3 regions of the Herminiimonas glaciei genome follow, and region 1 is predicted to be linked to each of the others. Evidence: predicted binding sites of a transcription regulator. Region 1 holds the regulator's gene; each other region holds the start of a gene.

Region 1 (7,027 bases):
TTTTCCAGTCGCACTTCGACCTCGCGCAGGCGCGCCGGATCAAGCTCGACCCGGCTCAGGTAATCGTTGAGTGTGTAAACCGCTTCCTGCAACTGGATGCGCGCCGGTTCCAGTGCATCCAGCACCGGCTGCAAACCGGCGTCGAGATCGACCAGTTTACCGATACGCGTATTGAGCGAAGACAGTTGCGACAACATCGGAGTGTCGGCTTCTGAGATCAGGCTCAGTGCTTCCTGTGCGCCTTCGATCAGGCTGGCTGCATGCGACAGGCGGCTGTGCTCATTGCTGATGTCGGTCCACTCACCCGGCTTGACCGCGAGTTTTTCCAACTCGCCGACTTGCCACTCCAGGCGCTCGCGCTCCAGCAATACATTCTTCGCATTGGTTTCGAATTCTTCCCGTTGTCGCGCCAGTGCGCGCCAGGTTTTGTATGCGGCGGCAACCGCCTTGACCTCGTCCTGCAAACCGGCCTGGTTATCCAGCAGCACACGTTGCGCATCGGTTTTCAACAGGGATTGGTGCGCATGCTGGCCGTGGATATCGACCAGTTTTTCGCCCAGCTCGCGCAATTGCGTTGCGGTGGCGACGATGCCATTGATGAAGGCTTTGGAACGACCGGCGTTGTCGATTACGCGACGCAACAAGGCACCGCCATCTTCATTGCTGAATTCATTTTCCGCCAGCCACGCATCCAGTTCCGCACTGGCGGAAAACTCGGCGGTGATATCGGCTTTGGCAGCGCCCTCGCGCACAACGCTGGCGTCGCCACGACCGCCCAGCGCCAGGGCCAGCGCATCAATCAGGATGGATTTACCGGCGCCGGTTTCGCCGGTAAACACCGAGAAACCTGGGGCAAATTCCAGTTCGATGACATCGACAATGACAAAATCACGGATGGAGAGCGTGCGCAGCATGGGGATAGTGCGTTCCAGTTCATGCGTCCTCGTCACAATGCACTAATGGCGGATGTGACAGGCAGACGTTTAAATTCAAGTGATACAGGGGATAAGCGCTCGCAAGCCATAGCCGCACAACGCCTACCGTTTTATTTTAAGCGACCTTCTACCGACGGATATTCATTCCAATGCAGCTTTTCGCGCAGGGTATCGTAATAATTCCAGCCCTCCGGATGCAGGAAGGTAATCGTATGTTCGGAACGCTGTACGGTAATGCGGTCATGCTTGAGCAGGCGCGCCACCGATTGCATATCGAAATTGACACTGGCGTTACGTCCGCTCATGACTTCAATCACGATCACGCTGCTGTCCGGCACGACGATAGGACGATTCGACAAGGCATGGGGGGCAATCGGCACCAGTCCGATACCTGTCAGGCTGGGATGCAAAATCGGGCCTCCGGCCGACAGGGCATACGCACTGGAGCCGGTAGGTGTCGCCACGATCAAGCCGTCCGAACGCTGGTTGTACATGAAATGGCCATCGACTTCGACGCGCAACTCAACCATGCCGGCACCTGAACCGCGCGACAGCACCACATCGTTGAAGGCCAGCGTGCTGTACATCGGTTCGCCTTCGCGTTCTATCGAACCTTTCAACAGCGTGCGTTGCTCGGAACGGACTTTACCGCTCAGCATTTCCTTGAGCAGCGGCATCATCTGGTCCAGCGAAATATCGGTCATAAAACCGAGACGTCCCTGGTTTACCCCGATCAGCGGGACATTGTAGGGTGCCAGTTGGCGTGCGATGCCCAGCATGGTGCCGTCGCCACCGACTACAATAGCGGCATCCGCGCACTCGCCGATTTCCGGCAAAGTCATGGCATCGTAATCGGTCAAAGAGAAATTGAGGGCTGTTTCCGCCTCGAAAATGACTTTGCGGCCGGTACTGCCCAGGCAGTCGGCAATATCCGTCAACGATTTCGCAATTCCGCCGGCCATATGTTTGCCGACGATAGCGATCGTATTAAAACTGGATGGATGTGGTGTGTGTGGGGTAAGCGACATGCTGCAGATTAGACCATAATTTGTCCTTCTTTTGGCCTTCTCTTGCGCTATGCAATGCATCATCTACGTAAATGATTGAGTAAGCACCATGACGTCCCAGCCGACACCGCATTCCCCTCCTCCGCCAATCAAGGCTATCCTGTTCGATCTGGACGACACCTTGTGGCATCTGGCCCCGACCCTGGTCAGGGCCGAAGCCATTTTGTACGACTGGCTGAATGTGCACATCCCGGGGGTCACACAACGCTTCAGCAATGAAGAACTGCGCGCGTTGCGCATGGAATTGCTGCCTACCGATCCGCAATTTCAATTCAATGTATGGGCTTTGCGCCACGCCGCACTGACACGTGCCTGTCATTTAACAAGTGAAAACAAGGATCTGGTCGACCAGGCGATGGCGGTTTTTTCGGTTGCGCGTAATGCGGTGAATCCGTTTGACGATGTGGTGCCGGTGTTAAGCAGCCTGAACGAACGCTATCTGCTCGGCTCGGTTTCCAACGGTTTTGCCGACCTTGGCGAAATCGGCCTGGCAGCACATTTCAAGGTCTCGATCGCGGCACACCAATTCGGCAGCGCCAAACCGGGCGCGGAAATTTTCCATGCCGCCTGCGCAGCTTTGGCAGTAGAACCGCATGAAGCAGTTTACGTCGGCGATGATCCGAAACTGGATATCGAAGGCGCACAAAACGCCGGTTTGCGCGCGGTATGGATGAACCGTTTTGACCATACGCTGCCGGCCCATATCGTGCCGGATGCCAGCTGCACCAACTTATATGAGCTCGATGCCTGGCTAAAGCGCGCATAATGGTCGCCATGCCCCTGCGGTCTTGCCCTTGCCGCCCGGCATGGCCACTCATACAATAGCGATACTATGCAACTTGATAACCGTGCCCAAACCCTGCTGAAAGCCCTGGTCGAACGCTATATTGCGGATGGCCAGCCGGTGGGCTCGCGCGAGCTTTCCAAGATATCCGGACTGGAACTGTCGCCCGCCACCATCCGCAACATCATGGCGGACCTGGAAGAGATGGGCTTTGTCGCCAGCCCGCACACGTCCGCCGGCCGGGTCCCGACACCGCGCGGCTATCGCGTCTTCGTCGATACGCTGCTGACTGTGCAATCCATCGATGAAAGCGCACTTGAGTCGAAGTTACAGACTTCTCTGCAAACCGGCTCGTCGCAAAAGATCATTTCAAATGCGGCGCAAATCCTGTCTTCGCTATCGGAGTTCGCCGGCATCGTCATGACGCCGCGGCACGAATCGGTATTCCAGCAAATCGACTTCCTGCGCCTGTCGGAAAAGCGCATCCTGCTGGTCATCGTCAGCCCGAGCGGCGACGTGCAAAACCGCCTGCTGCTGACTGATGTCGATTACTCGCCGAGCCAATTGATACAGGCTGCAAACTACATCAACCAGAATTATGGCGGCCTCAGCTTCGACGAAGTAAGGATACGTTTGCAAGGCGAACTGAAGCAGTTGCGCGACGATATGACACGTTTGATGCAGGCGGCGGTCGAAGCCGGCAGCGATGCGATGAATGACAATAGCGATGACGTCGTCATTTCCGGCGAGCGCAATCTGCTCAGCGTCAGCGACCTGTCATCGAATATGGTGTCGCTACGGCAGTTGTTTGACCTGTTCGAACAAAAAACCAGCCTGATGCAATTGCTGGATGTCTCGAACAAGGCGACCGGTGTACAAATCTTTATCGGCGGCGAATCCAACCTGGTGCCGATGGACCAGATGAGCGTGGTGACTTCGCCCTATACCGTCAACGGCAAGGTAGTCGGCACTTTGGGCGTCATAGGCCCGACCCGCATGGCGTATGAACGCGTAATCCCTATCGTCGACATCACTGCCAAGTTGCTATCGAACGCACTCAGCCACTCTTCCAGCTAAATCAACGCTGCTGAAAACAAAAAAACCATGCCGGCCGCAAAGCCAGCATGGTTTTTTATCGGGTCTTGTCGTCTTATTTTTTAGCTTTTTGGCAATTTTTGCAATGACCGTACAAGGCCAGTGCATGATCTGCAATTTCAAAGCCGTGTTCTTCGGCAATACGGACCTGGCGTTTTTCAATTTCCGCATCGAAAAACTCTTCCACCTTGCCGCAGTCGAGGCAAACCAGATGGTCATGGTGTGAGCCTTCGTTCAGTTCGAATACGGCTTTGCCGGTTTCGAAATGGTTACGCTGCAGCAAGCCGGCTTGTTCGAATTGCGTCAAAACGCGGTACACGGTTGCCAGGCCGACATCCAGATTGTCGGCCAGCAACATCTTGTAGACGTCTTCCGCACTCAGGTGGCGTACTTCGGCAGTCTGGAAAATATCGAGGATTTTCAGACGTGGCAGGGTCGCTTTGAGACCGCTGGCTTTTAACTCGGATGGATTGTTCGGCATGTTCTTGCTCATATTAAGGATATCTGCCTTATCATATAGTGTTTTCGTACAATTGCTCAATCCCTTGAGACCCCATATGCAAATGCTGCCCCGTCATTCTAATCGCGCCCCGGCCCTCGCTGCTACTTTTTGCCTGTTATTGGCAAGCGTACTCACAGGCTGTGCGTCGAAAAACCCGCTGATAGATGAACCGGCACCGGTAGCCGCCGCCAAACCGGCTGCGAAACCTGCCGCCAAGCCGGCACCAGTCGCAGTTCAGGCCAGCGAAGAAAAAGTGCTTGCAGATACAGCCGTAGCGGCAGAAGCACCTGCGGTCGCTGCTGCGCCTGCAGCCGAGGCCACGCAAGCCGCTGTGGCCGAAGCCAAGCCTGTCGCCGCGGTTGCCGCCGCACCAGCCGCCACCAGTGGCGTGCAAGTCAAACGTGAAAAACGCTTCCTTGGCATTTTCTCCCCTTACCGTCCGGATATCCAGCAAGGCAACTTCGTTTCGCAGGAAATGGTCGCGCAACTGAAAGAAGGCATGACGCAAGACCAGGTTATCTTCCTGCTCGGCACGCCTTTGCTGACCGATGTATTCCACGGCGATCGCTGGGACTATGCGTTCCGCATGCAAAAAGGTAATGGCGAAATCACCAGCAGCCGCGTCACGGTCCACTTCAAGGACAAGCTGGTTTCGTCCTTCGAAGGCGGTGGTGACCTGCCAACCGAAAAAGATTACCTGGCACGTATCGCCGACAAAGCCAAAGCGGCAAACAAATAATCAACAGAATCTGAACACATGAATCAACTGAAAATCGCGGTAGCGGGTGCGTCCGGCCGCATGGGCCATATGCTGATCGAAACCATCCTGGAAGCACAGGATGCCACGCTCACCGGCGCACTGGATATCGCCGCATCGCCGGCCGTAGGCAGCGATGCCGCCGCCTTCCTTGGCAAACCTGCCGGCGTACAGATCGAATCCGACTTCGCCAAAGGCCTCGCCAATTCCGAATTCCTGATCGACTTCACTCGTCCTGAAGGCACCTTGCAGCACCTTGAGTACTGCGCCGCACACAATATCAAGATGATCATCGGCACCACCGGTTTCGATGCGGCCGGCAAAGCCGCCATCGCCGCCGCCGCTGAAAAGACCGCGATCATGTTTGCGCCGAATATGAGCGTAGGCGTCAACGTCACGATGAAATTGCTGGAAATGGCCGCAAAGAATTTCTCCGAAGGCTATGACATCGAAATCATAGAAGCCCACCACCGTCACAAGGTCGATGCACCATCCGGCACTGCGATCAAAATGGGTGAAGTGATTGCCGGTGCACTCGGCAAGGAATTGAACGATGTCGCCGTCTGGGCACGCGAAGGCGTGACCGGCGCGCGCGACCCATCGTCGATCGGCTTTGCCACCGTACGCGGCGGCGATATCATCGGCGACCACACCGTGCTGTTTGCCGGCATCGGCGAACGCATAGAGATTTCACACAAATCGTCCAGCCGCGTCAGCTATGCACATGGCAGCCTGCGCGCTGCGCGCTTCCTGGCCGACAAGAAAACCGGTTTGTACGATATGCAGGACGTACTCGGTTTGCGCTGATCGCAGACACAACCATCACTGACAGACTCGGATCGACACCATGAATTCAACAGCAGCAGATCAGGGCCTCGGACTCGCGCATTACTGGGCACAAGGTGATGCGGTATCGCACTCGGTTGCCTATGTGCTGCTGATCATGTCCATCCTCAGCTGGTACTACATCCTGTCGAAAGCCTGGAGTTCATGGCGCATCCGCAAAAGCGCAGCGGCGCTCGACGGTTTCTGGCAAGCGCCGACACTGACCGATGCGATCGCGACGATCAGGCGCAGCGATAGCGAAAACGTCTATACGCCGCTGGCTGCGCAAAGCGTCGAAGCCGCCAACATCAAGCCGCATGCGAATTCACTCAACGCCAATACCGATCCCGGCGAACTGATTACACGTACCCTGCGCCAGGAAATCAATCGCGTCTCGTCGCGCCTCGAAACCGGCCTGACACTGCTCGCATCAGTCGGCTCGACCGCGCCGTTTATCGGCCTGTTCGGTACTGTCTGGGGCATTTACCACGCGTTGGTCGCAGTCTCTTCGTCCGGCACGATACAAATCGACAAAGTAGCCGGTCCGGTCGGCGAAGCATTGATCATGACCGCGCTCGGCCTGGCCGTGGCAATCCCGGCAGTGCTGGCCTATAACGCATTTACCCGCGTCAATCGCGTCACACTGGCTGAACTCGACGCCTTTGCCCACGATTTGCACGCCTACCTGACTACCGGCGCACGCGTCGGCAAGTAAGCCCACCGGGAGACGATATGGCATTCGGCGGATTCAACGACAAGCAGCAAGCCGGTCCGATGGCAGACATCAATGTCACGCCCATGGTGGACGTCATGCTGGTGTTGCTGGTGATTTTCATCATCACCGCGCCCTTGTTCACGCATGCAATCAAACTCGACCTGCCTAGTGCGCAATCGGCGCCGGCACCGACCGAACCGACCACCATTTCGCTCTCCATCAATGGCGCCGGTGCCGTGTTCTGGAACAACGATGCCGTGACGCTGGATGATCTCAACACCAGGTTGGCCGCCGCGTCCAAACAACAGCCGCAACCGCAGGTGCAATTGCGCGCTGACAAGGGGACA
Region 2 (7,027 bases), 240 kb from region 1:
CGCCGAGTGTGAAGCATCCTGCGAAAAGAAATTGCATGATATGCGCCAGCTGCGCCTGGCGCAGGGCAAGGAAATGGACCGTATCGAACGCGTGTGGCTGATCACCGATGACAAGCCGGTCGATACCATCCTGATCCGCGAATTTGACGGCACCGATATGTTGCGCGTGAAAGAAGAGCTGGTGCGTGCGTGGTTGCCGACCGATGCCGGCAGCAGCATTACCGACCACATCTATATGATAGATCCGCTCGGACACCTGATGATGCGCTTCCCGAAAGACGCTGACCCGAACAAGGTCAAAAAAGATTTGTACAAATTATTAAAGGCTTCTGCAATTGGTTGATTCCGGCACTTTGTTCCAACTGGGCAGCAAGGGCATCTTTGTTGCCTTGCTGGCTTTTGTCATTGTCTGGTCGTCGAAGGACCCGGATAAATATCGCAAGCTGGTGTGGGTGACTTTATTCCTCACCTTCGATGTGATCATGTTTGGTGCTTTCACGCGCCTCACGGATTCCGGCCTCGGCTGTCCTGACTGGCCCGGTTGTTACGGTCATGCCAATCCATTGCAGGCAATGGAACATATACGTGCCGCCGAGGCATTGATGCCGGATGGTCCGGTCACCGTGATGAAAGCCTGGGTCGAAATGATCCATCGTTACCTGGCGATGGGCATAGGTGTGCTCATCATCGCGATCGTGGTGATTTCCTGGCGCTTCTGGTTGCAGAGCGGCCGCAGCGTGCACAAGTTTTCGCCGCATTTTCCGGTGGCCTTGCTGATTTTCGTCTGCATCCAGGGTGCCTTTGGCGCGTGGACAGTGACGATGAAGCTGCAGCCTGTCATTGTCACTATCCATCTCTTGTTAGGCATGACCTTGCTCGGCATGCTGGCCTGGGTTGGCGCACGGCAAAAGGAGCATCCACCGGTCGCCGCCGCAGCTTATGCCTTGCGTATCCCGGCGCTGATCGCCCTGATTTTGCTCAGTTTCCAGATTGCGCTGGGTGGTTGGGTCAGCACCAATTACGCGGCGCTGGCCTGCAGCGATTTTCCTTTATGCCACGGTGCGGTGATCCCGCAGATGGATTTTGAAAACGGCTTCACGCTGTGGCGCAGCCTCGGCATGACAGCGGATGGCGAATACCTGCCGTTCCCGGCTTTGACAGCGATCCACTGGACGCACCGGGTGTTTGCCTTTGTCATGGCCGGATACATCGCCTGGGTTTGCTACAAGGCCTACAAGATCGAAGGTTTGCAGACGATTGCACGTGGTGTGCTGGCGGCGCTGGCATTGCAAATCACGATAGGTATTGCCACAGTTTCATTGAAATGGCCGCTGGCGCTGGCGGTCGCGCACAATGGTTGTGCAGCGCTGCTTGTCCTCTTGCTGGTCATGTTAAACTACAAGGCTAGAATCCCCGGTGCTGCCGGGACAAATCGTGGGCCGGATCAACTTGATACGCGCTTATCGGCTGCACCCAACGACAACGCATGACTACTCTGACCGTATCTCCGAATCGTATCGCCCAGTACTGGGCCCTGACCAAGCCGCGTGTGACGCAGCTGGCGGTTTTTTGCGCCGTCATCGGCATGTTCCTGGCAACACCTGAGTTGCCAAGCTGGAAGATTGTCGTGTCTGCAACAATCGGTATCTGGTTACTGGCGGGCGCCGCATTTGCAATTAACTGCCTGGTCGAGCGCGAGATCGATTCACGCATGGCACGCACCGCCCGACGTCCAATGGCACGCGGCGAAATTACCGTGCTGCAAACACTGGTGTTTTCAGGTGTGATCGGTGGCGCAGGCATGTGGGTGTTGTACAACTTTGTGAATCCGCTGACGATGTGGCTGACCTTTGCCACCTTTGTCGGTTATGCAGTGATTTACACCATCATCCTGAAACCGGCGACGCCGCAGAATATCGTGATCGGTGGCCTGTCCGGTGCGATGCCGCCTGCATTGGGCTGGGCCGCGGTGGCAAATGATTTGCCGATGCAGGCGTGGATACTGGTTTTGATTATCTTCATCTGGACCCCGCCGCACTTCTGGGCGCTGGCCTTGTACCGTCGTGATGAGTATGCAAAGTCCGGTTTACCGATGCTGCCGGTCACGCATGGCACCGAGTTCACCCAATTCCATATCTGGCTCTACACCATCGCCCTGGTCGCAACCACCATGTTGCCGTTTGCGGTCGGTATGAGCGGTTTGATTTACCTGGTGTCGGTGGCGATCCTGGATATCATTTTCGTTTGGTATGCATGGCAGGTTTATCGCCATTACACCGATATGATTGCGCGCAAGATGTTCGCTTATTCGATCATCTATCTATCCCTGCTGTTTGCGGCCTTGTTGGTCGACCACTATTTGAGATTCTGAAAAATGCGCTTCCGTTCTTTCCTGATGATGTGCGCTGCAGTGCTGGCCTTGAGTGCTTGCAGCGATAAAGCGAAACAAGTGACTTTCAATAACACCGACCTGACCGGGCTCGGATATGCGAAGGAATTTTCGCTGCACGATCACAATGGCAAGCTGCGCACGCTGGCCGATTTCAAGGGCAAGGCAGTTGTCGTATTCTTTGGTTTCACACAGTGTCCTGATGTATGCCCGACGACCATGATGGAAATGTCGAATGTGATGAAGGCACTGGGACCGGATGCGGACCGGGTGCAGGTCTTGTTTGTGACCGTCGACCCTGAGCGCGATACCGCCGCCTTGCTGGCGCAGTATGTACCGGCTTTCGATCCACGCTTCCTCGGCTTGCGCGGCGACCTCGCAGAGACCGAGAAAGTGGCGAAAGAATTCAAAGTGTTTTATCAAAAAGTGCCGGGCAAGACACCGGGTAGTTATACCGTCGATCACACCGCCGGCAGCTATGTGTTTGACCCGCAAGGCCGCATCCGCTTATTCATACGTCACGGCCAGGGTATAGACCCTATCGTGCAGGATCTGAAGACTTTACTGGCAGAGAAAACGTAAAGAAGACAGGCATAAAAAAGGCGCTCCGAGGAGCGCCTTTTTTGTTTGCTGCTATGACTGCTTAAGCGTAAGCGGCCAGCGAGCCTTTCATTTTTTTCAGTGCGACTGCTTCGATCTGGCGAATACGTTCTGCCGATACGCCGAACTCATCAGCCAATTCATGCAAGGTTGCACCGGAGCCATCGTCGTTCGCCAGCCAGCGCGCTTCAACGATGCGACGCGAACGTGCATCCAGTTTGCCCAAAGCATTCGACAAGCCTTCGGTTTGCAGGCGATCAAACTGCTGCGATTCCAGCACCTTGGTCGGTTCCTGCATATCTGAAGACAGGTAAGCGATAGGCGCAAACTTGTCGTCTTCATCGTCAGTCGGCGCTTCCAGTGCGATATCGCGACCGGACAAGCGGGTTTCCATCTCTATGACTTCTTCCCGTTTGACGTTCAGCGTTTTCGCCAGTTCATCGACCTGATCCGGCGTCATCGAATCGAGGCCGGTTTTGTGGCTGCGCAGATTGAAGAACAATTTGCGTTGTGCTTTGGTCGTCGCGACTTTCACCAGACGCCAGTTTTTCAGGATGTACTCATGCATTTCTGCCTTGATCCAATGCATCGAATACGAAACCAGGCGTACGCCTTGATCAGGGTCGAAACGCTTCACGGCTTTCATCAAGCCGATATTGCCTTCCTGGATCAAGTCTGCGTGCGGCAAGCCGTAGCCCAGATAGCCGCGGGCGATCGAGACGACCAGGCGCAGATGCGAGAGCACCAGTTTTTGCGCGGCACCGAGATCATTCTCGTCGCGCAGGCGACGCGCCAAAGACATTTCTTCTTCGTGCGTCAGCATAGGGAGGCGATTGACCGCCGAGATGTAAGCGTCAATATTGCCCAGCGCACCAGAAAATCCCAATGCCAGCATATTGCTGTTAGGAACCAATGCGGTAGATGCAGATACTGCTTTCATGCGTTCTCCTTGCTAAGTTTCAGTCAGAAACCAATTTGTTTCTGTGAACTAAACTGCTTTGAATAGCTATATTAGCACTCTCTTGAAATGAGTGCTAATGAGCGTTTTTTACTAAGCTGATAGCCTAAACACTATTGCTTTTTTAATCATTATTGCTCTTTTCTTGCAGGGATTAGAGAGCTTTCTGACCCAGAAGTTGCGTCTGACAGCCCGATTTTGACGAAGATTTGCATTTCTTTTGGGAAATAAAAAAGGACCTGTTCAGGTCCCTTTTTATTTGTTGCGTGGCACAGATAAAAACATAAGTCAGTGTGCGCTCACATGGTGCTTAATGCAGTCGTGCCAAATGCCTCTGTACGGAAAGCAATGCGCCCAGTAAACCGAGGAAAGCGCTGGCGGCCAACAGTATCAATGTCGGCACCAGGTCCAGCGGTGCCAGGCGGAACTCGGATGCATAGAGGCGGGCGAAATCGGCGATTGCCGCGTTCAGCGGATTCAAGGCCAGTGCGACTGCGATCAGGGCGACGCCACCGGCGATCAGGCCGAGCAGGGCACCGGTGTAATAGAAAGGCCGGCAAATGAAGGAGTCGGTGGCACCGACCAGGCGCGAGACTTCAATTTCTTCACGCTGCGTCATGACCTGCAGGCGTATTGTATTGAAGACCACGGCAACCACGACTACGCCGAGCGTGGTGGCGAGGAAGATCAGGATCAGGCGCATGACTTGCAGCAAGGCCGCCAGCCGTTCAACCCAGGCCGAATCCATTTGTACATATTCGACGCCGTTGATGGCTTGCAGCTTTTCGACGATGGCTTTGATTTTCTTGGCGTCGCCGTCATTCTGGAAGCCGGTCATCTTGACCACATAAGCGTCCGGCAAGGGATTGGCTCCCAGTGTTGAAATCGCATCGTCCAGCCCGGTTTTATTCTTTAGCGTGCTGAGTGCTTTTTCGCGCGGGATGAATTCCAGTTTGACCGGGTGTTTGGCTTCCTGCGCGATGCGGCGGATTTCCGGTGCTATGGCAGTCGCCCGTTCACGCGGGGTATCCATCGCCATGAAGATACTGATTTCCGGTTCTACCGCCAGTTGCTCGGATACCGGGCGTACGTTTTCCAGTAGCGTCATGCCGGCGAAGGGCAGCGCCAATGCAATTGATACCACCAATACGTTCAGCAGGAAGTTGCCGGGGGTCTTGAACAAGTGACGGAAGGCGTCGCCGAGCGCGAAGCCATGATGTCTGAGCCAGCTATTCATGCGGGCTCCTGGGTTGCTGTTCTGCGCCAGCTTTCAATGATTCGGCCATGGTCGAGATAAATCACGCGGGTCGCGGTATCGAGGAATTGTTCATCGTGGGTGGAAATCAGGCAGGTGACGCCGACCGAGTGGAAGGCCTTCAGCGCATCCAGTACCTTGTTCGCGGCAGCGCGATCCAGGTTGGCGGTAGGTTCATCGGCCAGGATGATTTGTGGGCGGTTGACGATGGCGCGGGCGATGGCCACGCGCTGTTGCTCACCGCCGGACAGCGTAAGCGGTCCGGAGCTTGCCATATCCAGCAAGCCGACTTTATCCAGTGCGGCACGCGCGCGGCGTTCGGCATCCGGCCGTGAAGCACCGCAAACGATCAACGGCAGCATGACGTTGGCCAGCACGCTGCGGTCTGCCAGCAAACGCTGTTGCTGGAAAATCAAACCGAGATTGCGGCGCAGGTAGGGCAGGCCGGAAGTTTTGATGCGGCTGATGTCGTGTCCGCTGACGACGACCGAGCCTTCACTCGGGCGTTCCATCGCGGCGATCAGTTTCAATAGCGTGGATTTGCCTGCACCGGACGGACCGGCGAGGAAGACCAGCTCGCCTTTGCCGACCGACAATGTGATGTCGGACAGAGCAGTGACGTTTTGCGTGTATTTCTTTGTAACCTGGTGGAATTCAATCATCGATGTTGTTAGCCCAATAGCGCTTCTACAAATTCCTGTGCATTAAACGGTTGCAAATCTTCAATCTGTTCACCGACGCCGATGAAGTAGACCGGGATCGGCCGCGCGCGCGCAATCGCCGCCAGCACGCCGCCTTTGGCAGTGCCGTCGAGTTTGGTGACGACCAGGCCGGTCAGGCCGAGTGCATCGTCGAAGGCTTTTACCTGGGTCAGCGCGTTTTGTCCGGTGTTGCCGTCTATGATGAGCAGGATTTCATGCGGGGCGCTCGCCATGCCTTTGGCCATCACGCGCTTGACCTTCTTCAGCTCTTCCATCAGGTGCAGTTGGGTCGGCAGGCGGCCGGCGGTATCGACCATCACGACATTGGTGCCGCGCGCCTGTGCTGAATGCACGGCGTCGAAAGCGACAGCGGCCGGATCGCCGGATTCCTGCGCGATCACGGTCACGTTGTTGCGCTGGCCCCAGACCGTCAATTGTTCACGGGCGGCGGCACGGAAGGTATCGCCGGCGGCCAGCAGTACCGATTGATTGTGTGCCTGCAAATGCTTGGCCAGTTTGCCTATGGTGGTGGTCTTGCCGGCACCGTTGACGCCGGTAATCATCATGACCAGCGGCTGGTGCTGACCCAATACCAGCGGTTTTTGCAAAGGCGTGAGCATTTCCAGCAGCAGGCTGCGCAGGGCGGTTTTCACCTGTGCCGCTTCGGTCAGTTTTTCATTCTTGACCTTGCGTTTGAGTGCATCCAGCAGGAATTGCGTGGCATCGACACCGGCATCCGATATCAGCAGCGCCGATTCCAGCTCTTCGTACAGATCGTCGTCTATTTTGGCGCCGACGAAGAGGGTGGTCAGGTTGGACGAGGTTTTGGACAGGCCGACCTTGAGGCGTGCCATCCACGATTGCTTTTGCTCGGCCGGGGTGACGGCCGGAACGATTTCAGCCTGCACTGCGGCGGCGGCGGCTTCCGGCGATGGTGCCGGAATGCTTGCGGCCAGCTCCTCGCTCACGGGGGCGATCGGTGCTTGCGGCGCGGGCGCGGGTTCTTGCGGTTTTTTCTTGAAGAAACTAAACATCTCGAATGGAGTCAGAACAGCGGTCAGAGGCGCTTGCCGGTATGTTGCAGGTAAGCGGATACAATCGACGTATTCTATCAGAGCGAAGGT
Region 3 (7,027 bases), on a different contig from region 1:
GTTGGTGCGCTGGGTCGGGTCAGCCTGGAAACACCGGAAAGTCGTATCGCTTTGCTGGCCAGCTTCCAGCCGCCGCCATCGCTGAGTGACGTGGCAAATGACGATGATGAAGAAACGGAAGACGGACACGATGATAAGGCATCACGTCGTCGCTAGATAAATTCGGAAGTTTCAAGTCATAAAACAAAAAGCCCGCAAGGCATAAACCTTGCGGGCTTTTTTTGATGTGCAGGAAAAGCGCATCGGGCTGCGGTACCGTGCAATACGGTACCGCAAGCGGAATGACAATTACATCATGCCGCCCATACCACCCATGCCGCCCATACCGCCCATATCACCCATGCCGCCTGCTGGTTTGTCTTCAGTAACTTCAGCAACCATGCAATCGGTGGTCAACAACAGGGCAGCGATCGATGCAGCATTTTGCAATGCCGAACGGGTCACTTTAGCTGGATCCAGCACGCCCATTTCAACCATATCGCCGTAGGTACCGTTGGCAGCGTTGTAACCGAAGTTACCTTTGCCTTCCAATACTTTAGCCACAACAACCGAAGCCTCTTCGCCGGCGTTTTGTACGATCATGCGCAATGGTTCTTCCATTGCACGCAGAACGATACGGATACCAGCGTCTTGATCAGGGTTGTCGCCTTTGATCTTGATCGCAGCACGTGCGCGCAACAGGGCAACGCCGCCGCCAGGAACAATACCTTCTTCAACTGCAGCGCGGGTTGCGTGCAGGGCATCTTCAACGCGTGCTTTTTTCTCTTTCATTTCAACTTCGGTAGCTGCACCGACTTTGATCACTGCAACGCCGCCTGCCAGTTTGGCAACGCGTTCTTGCAGTTTTTCACGGTCGTAGTCCGAAGTGGCTTCTTCGATTTGGGCACGGATTTGTTTAACGCGTGCTTCGATCGTGACAGCCTGGCCGTTACCGTCGATCAGCGTGGTGTTTTCCTTGCCGATTTCGATACGTTTAGCCTGGCCCAATTCTTCCAGCGTGATTTTTTCCAAAGTCAGGCCGACTTCTTCAGCCACAACCTGGCCACCGGACAGGATAGCGATGTCTTCCAACATTGCTTTACGACGGTCGCCGAAGCCTGGAGCTTTCACTGCGCAGGTTTTCAGGATGCCGCGGATGTTGTTCACAACCAGGGTTGCCAGTGCTTCGCCTTCGATGTCTTCTGCGATGATCAGCAGTGGACGGCCGGCTTTGGCAACTTGTTCCAATACCGGGAGCAGGTCACGGATGTTGGAGATTTTCTTGTCGCACAACAGGATGAACGGGTTTTCCAGGATAGCGGTTTGCTTTTCCGGATTGTTGATGAAGTATGGCGACAGGTAGCCGCGGTCAAACTGCATACCTTCAACGATGTCGAGTTCGTCGTTCAGGGATTTGCCGTCTTCAACAGTGATGACGCCTTCCTTGCCGACTTTTTCCATCGCTTCAGCGATGCGCTCGCCGATCGATGCATCGCTGTTAGCGGAGATCGAACCAACTTGAGCGATTTCTTTGGTGGTGGTGCATGGCTTTGCAATGGCAGCCAGTTGTTCGACAGTTGCTGCAACAGCTTTGTCGATACCGCGCTTCAGGTCCATTGGGTTCATGCCGGCTGCAACGTATTTCATGCCTTCGCGAACGATCGCTTGTGCCAGTACGGTTGCAGTGGTGGTGCCGTCGCCTGCGTTGTCGCTGGTGCGGGAAGCCACTTCTTTCACGAGCTGTGCGCCCATGTTTTGCAATTTGTCTTTGAGTTCGATTTCTTTAGCGACCGAAACACCATCCTTGGTGACGGTTGGTGCGCCGAACGAGCGTTCCAGAACCACGTTACGGCCTTTAGGGCCCAGGGTTACTTTAACTGCATTCGCCAGAACGTTGACGCCTTCAACCATCTTGGCGCGCGCTGCGTCGCCGAAAATTACTTCTTTAGCTGCCATGTTGATTGCTCCTGATTATTCGTTGAGTGACTGAATCACTGAATCCCGACTAGGGATGACACCATTTCGAGCGCTGCGGCATGGCCGTTGCGTCCGAAAAACGGCATCACTTTTGTACGATTGCCATGATGTCTTCTTCGCGCATCACGAGAACTTCGTTGCCATCAACTTTGACGGTTTGGCCGGCGTATTTGCCGAACAGAACGCGATCGCCGACTTTAACGTCGAGTGGGCGTACTTTGCCGTCTTCGAGGATCTTGCCGTTGCCGATTGCCAGAATTTCACCTTGATCAGGCTTTTCAGCAGCTGCTTCAGGAATGATGAGGCCGGACGCAGTTTTTGTTTCCTGGTCGAGGCGCTTGACGATGACGCGATCGTGCAAAGGACGAAGGTTCATACAAACTCCTTAGTTTTCAATAGGTTATGGTGATTTGCGGCAGTGGGCTGCAAAGCGTGCTTTACAGTGCATACATGCCGCACTAGAAAGTTGGTCGTCCGGGGCTAGTTGTTAGCACTCTCTCCCGACGAGTGCTAAGTATAGGGACGCTTGTTGGATAATTCAAGTCGGCTGGGCTGTTCAAAATGAAATAATAAAAATTCGGAAACAGATCCTGGACTTTTATTGTTTTTTTGGAAAGCAGTTGAGGGGTGGGATAGGTTTAATTGTCCGGGCGGGAAAGCTGCAGCTATATATAGTGGCGTCCGGCGTTGGGCGCTTGACGGTACCCAGTTACAGGTTGCACAAGGATAGGTTCAATTCACCGGCAAGTGTTCACGGCCGGATTTCCGCCGCCGCAAAGAAACTGTAGCCGGCGTTGCGCGCCGTATTGACGGGTAATTCCATATCCAGTGTCTCTTCCGCCTTGCGGCGCAAGCGTCGCATTTGCGTATCCAGCCGACGCTGGTCGTAATGCAGGAAATCTTCCCCCAGTGCTTGTACGATGGTTAATCGGCTGACGATTTCACCTTGCGCGGCCATTAGCGTGCGCAACACGGTTACGTCCTGTTGTGAGAGGGAGATGGCAGATTGGCCGGGTGGTAACAGGCGGCGTCGACCGACTTCGAGGACCCAGCAATTACTCGCTTCCGGTTGCGCCAGGCGGCGTTTGAGGGCGGCGAGGGTGGCGGCCAGCTCATCCAGATCGGCGGTTTTGGCCAGATAATAATCAGCCCCTTCACCCAAGCCGGCAATTTTGTCGGGCATCCCGCCACGTGCGGTCAGTACGACGATGCCGATCCGATGCCCCTGTCCGCGCAACTGTCGTATCAATGCCATGCCATCACCATCAGGTAGGGTAAGGTCCAGCACCGCCATATGATGGCTGGCGACAGAATACATGTCGTGGAACTCGGCGAGGGTGGACGCGGCATCGACGGCATAGCCGAGGTCCGTCAGGAATTCGGCCAATTCCTGGCGCAATACGTTTTCGTCTTCGAGCAGAATAAGCTTGTACATCGTATAAGGATAGCCGATTCCCCGCGTTTTATACCTGAGTGTTTCTGAGCGTTGACACAGGTACAGAATCAACTGCGCACATGTTATTCTCGCCGCCGATGAAACGCATATTTTCCATCCTTTTTCTATTTTCCATCCTGCTGCCCTTGTCGGGCCTGGCTCAATCTGCGCTCGACTTGCAAGCCGGTACACGGAAAGTAAGCGGCAGTGGCCATTTGTCCATGTTGCGTGATCCGGGGGCGCAATTGACGCCGGACGACGCTTTGGCATCGGATCACTGGCAAGCAATACCTGCAGCCCTGAGTGCCGGCTATACGAAAGATGCGATCTGGCTGCGTTTGGTTGTGGAGCGGCAGGCAGATGCCCCGCAAGAATGGTTCCTGCGCTTTACGAATGCCTTGCTCGATGATGTGCGCTTGTATCGGCCCAATGGTGCCCATGCGTGGAGTGAACAGCTTGCCGGCGAAGATGTGGGTCGTGCGGCGTGGCCGCTGGATACCCGCAATGTGGTGTTGCCAATACGGATGGCGGCTGCCGGGCGCGAAATATGGCTGATTCGCCTGCAGAGCAAGAATGCGATGTCGACCAATGTGGAAGTCTGGTCGCGCCTGGCCTTCGGCGACTCTTCGCGCCGTGAGTATCTTTTTTATGGTTTGTACTTTGGCTGCTTTGCCTTGCTGATCGTGTTGCATGTGTTTTTTTGGCGCATGACAAGGGAAAAGCAGAGTGGGCTGTATTTGCTGTATGTATCGATGAATATCCTGACCGAGTTGATGACGGTCGCAATCCCACAGCAATTGTTCGATATTCCCGTCGCGTTTTCTGATCCTTTGCTTGGCTTGTCCATGTGCGCCAGTCTCGCCGTAGGCGTGCACTTTTCCTTGCAGCAGCTGGAATTACGTCCGGTGTGGCCGCGCTTCAGTCGTTTTGTCTTGTATGGCGCGCGCACGGTGGCTTTGCTTAGTGCTGTACTGATACTGAGCGGGCGCTTCTCCATGGGCGTTATCCTGATGCAGCAGGTGGCGATGGCGCTGATAGCGGTGTTTATCAGTATCGCGTTGTGGCTGGTACTGCACGGCCACAAGCCGGCGCGCTTTTTCCTGTTGGTATTCGGGATTTTCTACGCTGGTGCGGTGATCAGCTATTTGCGCAATATGGCAGTGGTACCGACGAATTTCGGGACAGATCATGCAATCGCGATAGGCGCTCTCCTGCATACGGTATTGATGAGCTTGCGCTTGAACTTCCGCTACGACGGCTTGCGCCGTGATAAGGAAATGGCGCAGGCGGAAACTGTTCGCGTAGTGCGTCAATTGAATGAAAGTCTTGAACACCAGGTTGCCAAGCGTACCGAAGCCTTGCAACAGGAAATCGCGCAGCGGATGCAACTTGAACAAGAGTTGCGACAGGCGCTGGATGTGGAACGGAAAATCAAGGAAGAACAGCAGGATTTCGTGGCCATGGTGTCCCATGAATTCCGTACCCCCTTGGCGATCATCAACACGACCGCACAGCAAATTGCGAAGAACCTCGATGCAGCGCGTGAGAGAACCTTGGTGCGATGTCAGAACCTGCGTGATGCCGCACGTCGCATGGCCGCATTGGTGGATGAATACCTGACCGCCGATCGGATGGAGGCGAGCGCGACGGCTTACCGGCCTGCGGTGTGTGACACACAGCAGGTGCTGCAAGCAACGCTGGCAGAGTGGCCGACGGAACGCATCACCTTGTCCGCGCAAAGCTTGCCGGCTTCTTTCTTTTGTGACCGGGGTTTACTGCAGGTGGCATTGCGTAACTTGTTGGCGAATGCCGATCGGCATTCCATTACAGACCGGACCATCCATGTCAACGCGACAGCAGCGGAGGGCGGTGATTTGCATATTGCAGTCAGCAACCATGGTGAGCCCATACCCGAAGACGAGGTGCCGCGCCTGTTCCAGAAATACTTTCGCGGACATGCAGCACAACATCAGCCGGGCGCCGGTTTGGGTTTGTATCTGGTTAAGCGTATCGCCGAAATGCACGGTGGCAGTGTGCATCTGGAAAACAATATCGCCGCGAAGATGGTCACATTTTCCTTGCGCTTGCCGAATACCGGGGCTGTTTGAACGAGTGAGGGCGGCAGGGGAATCCGACTGTTCTGGTCGGGTACTGCTCAGGTTTGCTCGATTCCATACGGCAATTTTTCGATAACTTCCTAGCTTGGTTTTTTACAAGATAAAGCGCGCGTCAGTCGCGTCAACAGGAAGGAAGCTATCGTGAACAAGGCATATCGCATCGTCTGGAGCAAAGCGCGCTCGGCATTTATCGTCACCCATGAAAAATCATCAAGCCGGGGCCGGGCAGCCACGACTTGTGCGGCCACTTTAATCGGCGCTGCCGCACTTCTGTTGAGCGCGGGCCAGGTGTCTGCGGCTGGTTTATGTGCGAGCGGTCCCACGGTGATCAATAGTGCGACGTCCGGTGACAACTGTGTACTTGGTAGTGGTGCCAGCGTAGAAGTTGGTGCGAGCGGTTCTATTCTCAGCACTGGTGTATCGGCCATTTACACGAGCAGCGCCATTAATAGCATTACAAATCACGGCAGTATAAGTTCAGATACCAATATCGGTATCTCTATCGATTACGGCAGCGTCGCCGGCGATATCCGCAATACCGGTATATTGGCTTCCGTCGCCAATGGATCCAACTACTCAAACGGTGCGCTATATGCGAATGGCGCGACCATCAGTGGTTCCCTCATCAATGATGGCGGCCTGATTGCCAATACACTGACTCTGCGTGCCTCCAGCGTGGATAGCATCAAGAATATCAACGGTGGATCTATCGAGGTCTTCGGTCAGCAAATCGCTGGTATCAACCTCGATCGTACGACTGTAGCCAACGGCATATTGAATGATGTCGGCAGTACTATCAGCACCTCCGGCTATACGGGGATAAATATATATGGCGGCAGCATTCAGGCCGGAGGCATCGTTAACAACGGCGATATTTTTCAGGGTGGGATCACGCTCTATAGTAATGCTACGGTTGCTGGTGGTATCAGCAATACGGGGCGGATCGAAGACATCGCGACGGTTGCCATAGGCGTGTCGGATGGCTCAGTCCTGAGTGGTGGCATCCACAATACGGGCAGCATCCTGAGCCTGGGTATCGGTGTATTAATAGACTACCAGGGAGAGGTTAGGGGAGGGCTCAACAATGAAACTACGCTCAGCGCAAGGGACAGGGGGATTTTCCTCGATCAGGGCGGCATCTTGGGTGGCGGGGTGGACAATAGGGGCACCATTACAGGGACTAATTCGTACGGTATTCAGCTTGCTGCAGGCAGCACGATCGCCGACGGTATACGCAATAGCGGCACGATCGAAGGCCAACGCGCGGGGGTGCTACTCGAGAGCACTTCTACGCTGACTGCGGACGAGGATGGCGTGGCGCTCCAAAACAGCGGCACCATCCGTGCGAATGCCAGATATACATCGGAAAACAGCGGCCTCCATCTGCGCACTGGTGCAAGTATCACCGGCGATATCGTCAACACGGCGAGTGGCACTATCGATGGTAACTACGGTATCAACGTAACAGGTGCCAGCCAGATAGACGGCAAGATCGTCAATAGCGGCACTATCAGCGGCA

Evidence for each region. The regulator HrcA, encoded in region 1, represses chaperone genes, less so after heat shock. The targets are predictions, from matches to a motif close to TTAGCACTCNNNNNNNNNGAGTGCTAA.
Region 2: a site for HrcA is predicted at 4,001-4,027, ahead of rpoH (RNA polymerase sigma factor RpoH). Genes of this name have one in related genera too.
Region 3: a site for HrcA is predicted at 2,444-2,470, ahead of groES (co-chaperone GroES). Genes of this name have one in related genera too.

What each region holds. Positions count from the first base shown of each region.
Region 1 covers NZ_JBHTBU010000002.1:1,081,995-1,089,021, reverse strand. Annotated here, with positions in the region: gene recN (DNA repair protein RecN) at 1-914, opposite strand, end outside; gene ACFQPC_RS16065 (NAD kinase) at 1,046-1,963, opposite strand; gene ACFQPC_RS16060 (HAD family hydrolase) at 2,052-2,768, shown strand; gene hrcA (heat-inducible transcriptional repressor HrcA) at 2,835-3,863, shown strand; gene fur (ferric iron uptake transcriptional regulator) at 3,937-4,362, opposite strand; gene ACFQPC_RS16045 (outer membrane protein assembly factor BamE) at 4,439-5,122, shown strand; gene dapB (4-hydroxy-tetrahydrodipicolinate reductase) at 5,141-5,947, shown strand; gene ACFQPC_RS16035 (MotA/TolQ/ExbB proton channel family protein) at 5,988-6,680, shown strand; gene ACFQPC_RS16030 (ExbD/TolR family protein) at 6,698-7,027, shown strand, end outside.
Region 2 covers NZ_JBHTBU010000002.1:846,616-853,642, forward strand. Annotated here, with positions in the region: gene ACFQPC_RS14940 (SCO family protein) at 1-343, shown strand, start outside; gene ACFQPC_RS14945 (COX15/CtaA family protein) at 336-1,490, shown strand; gene cyoE (heme o synthase) at 1,487-2,371, shown strand; gene ACFQPC_RS14955 (SCO family protein) at 2,375-2,971, shown strand; gene rpoH (RNA polymerase sigma factor RpoH) at 3,033-3,929, opposite strand; gene ftsX (permease-like cell division protein FtsX) at 4,258-5,184, opposite strand; gene ACFQPC_RS14970 (cell division ATP-binding protein FtsE) at 5,181-5,864, opposite strand; gene ftsY (signal recognition particle-docking protein FtsY) at 5,873-6,937, opposite strand.
Region 3 covers NZ_JBHTBU010000001.1:113,050-120,076, forward strand. Annotated here, with positions in the region: gene ylqF (ribosome biogenesis GTPase YlqF) at 1-156, shown strand, start outside; gene groL (chaperonin GroEL) at 289-1,935, opposite strand; gene groES (co-chaperone GroES) at 2,042-2,332, opposite strand; gene ACFQPC_RS00565 (response regulator transcription factor) at 2,708-3,391, opposite strand; gene ACFQPC_RS00570 (sensor histidine kinase) at 3,472-5,499, shown strand; gene ACFQPC_RS00575 (autotransporter domain-containing protein) at 5,650-7,027, shown strand, end outside.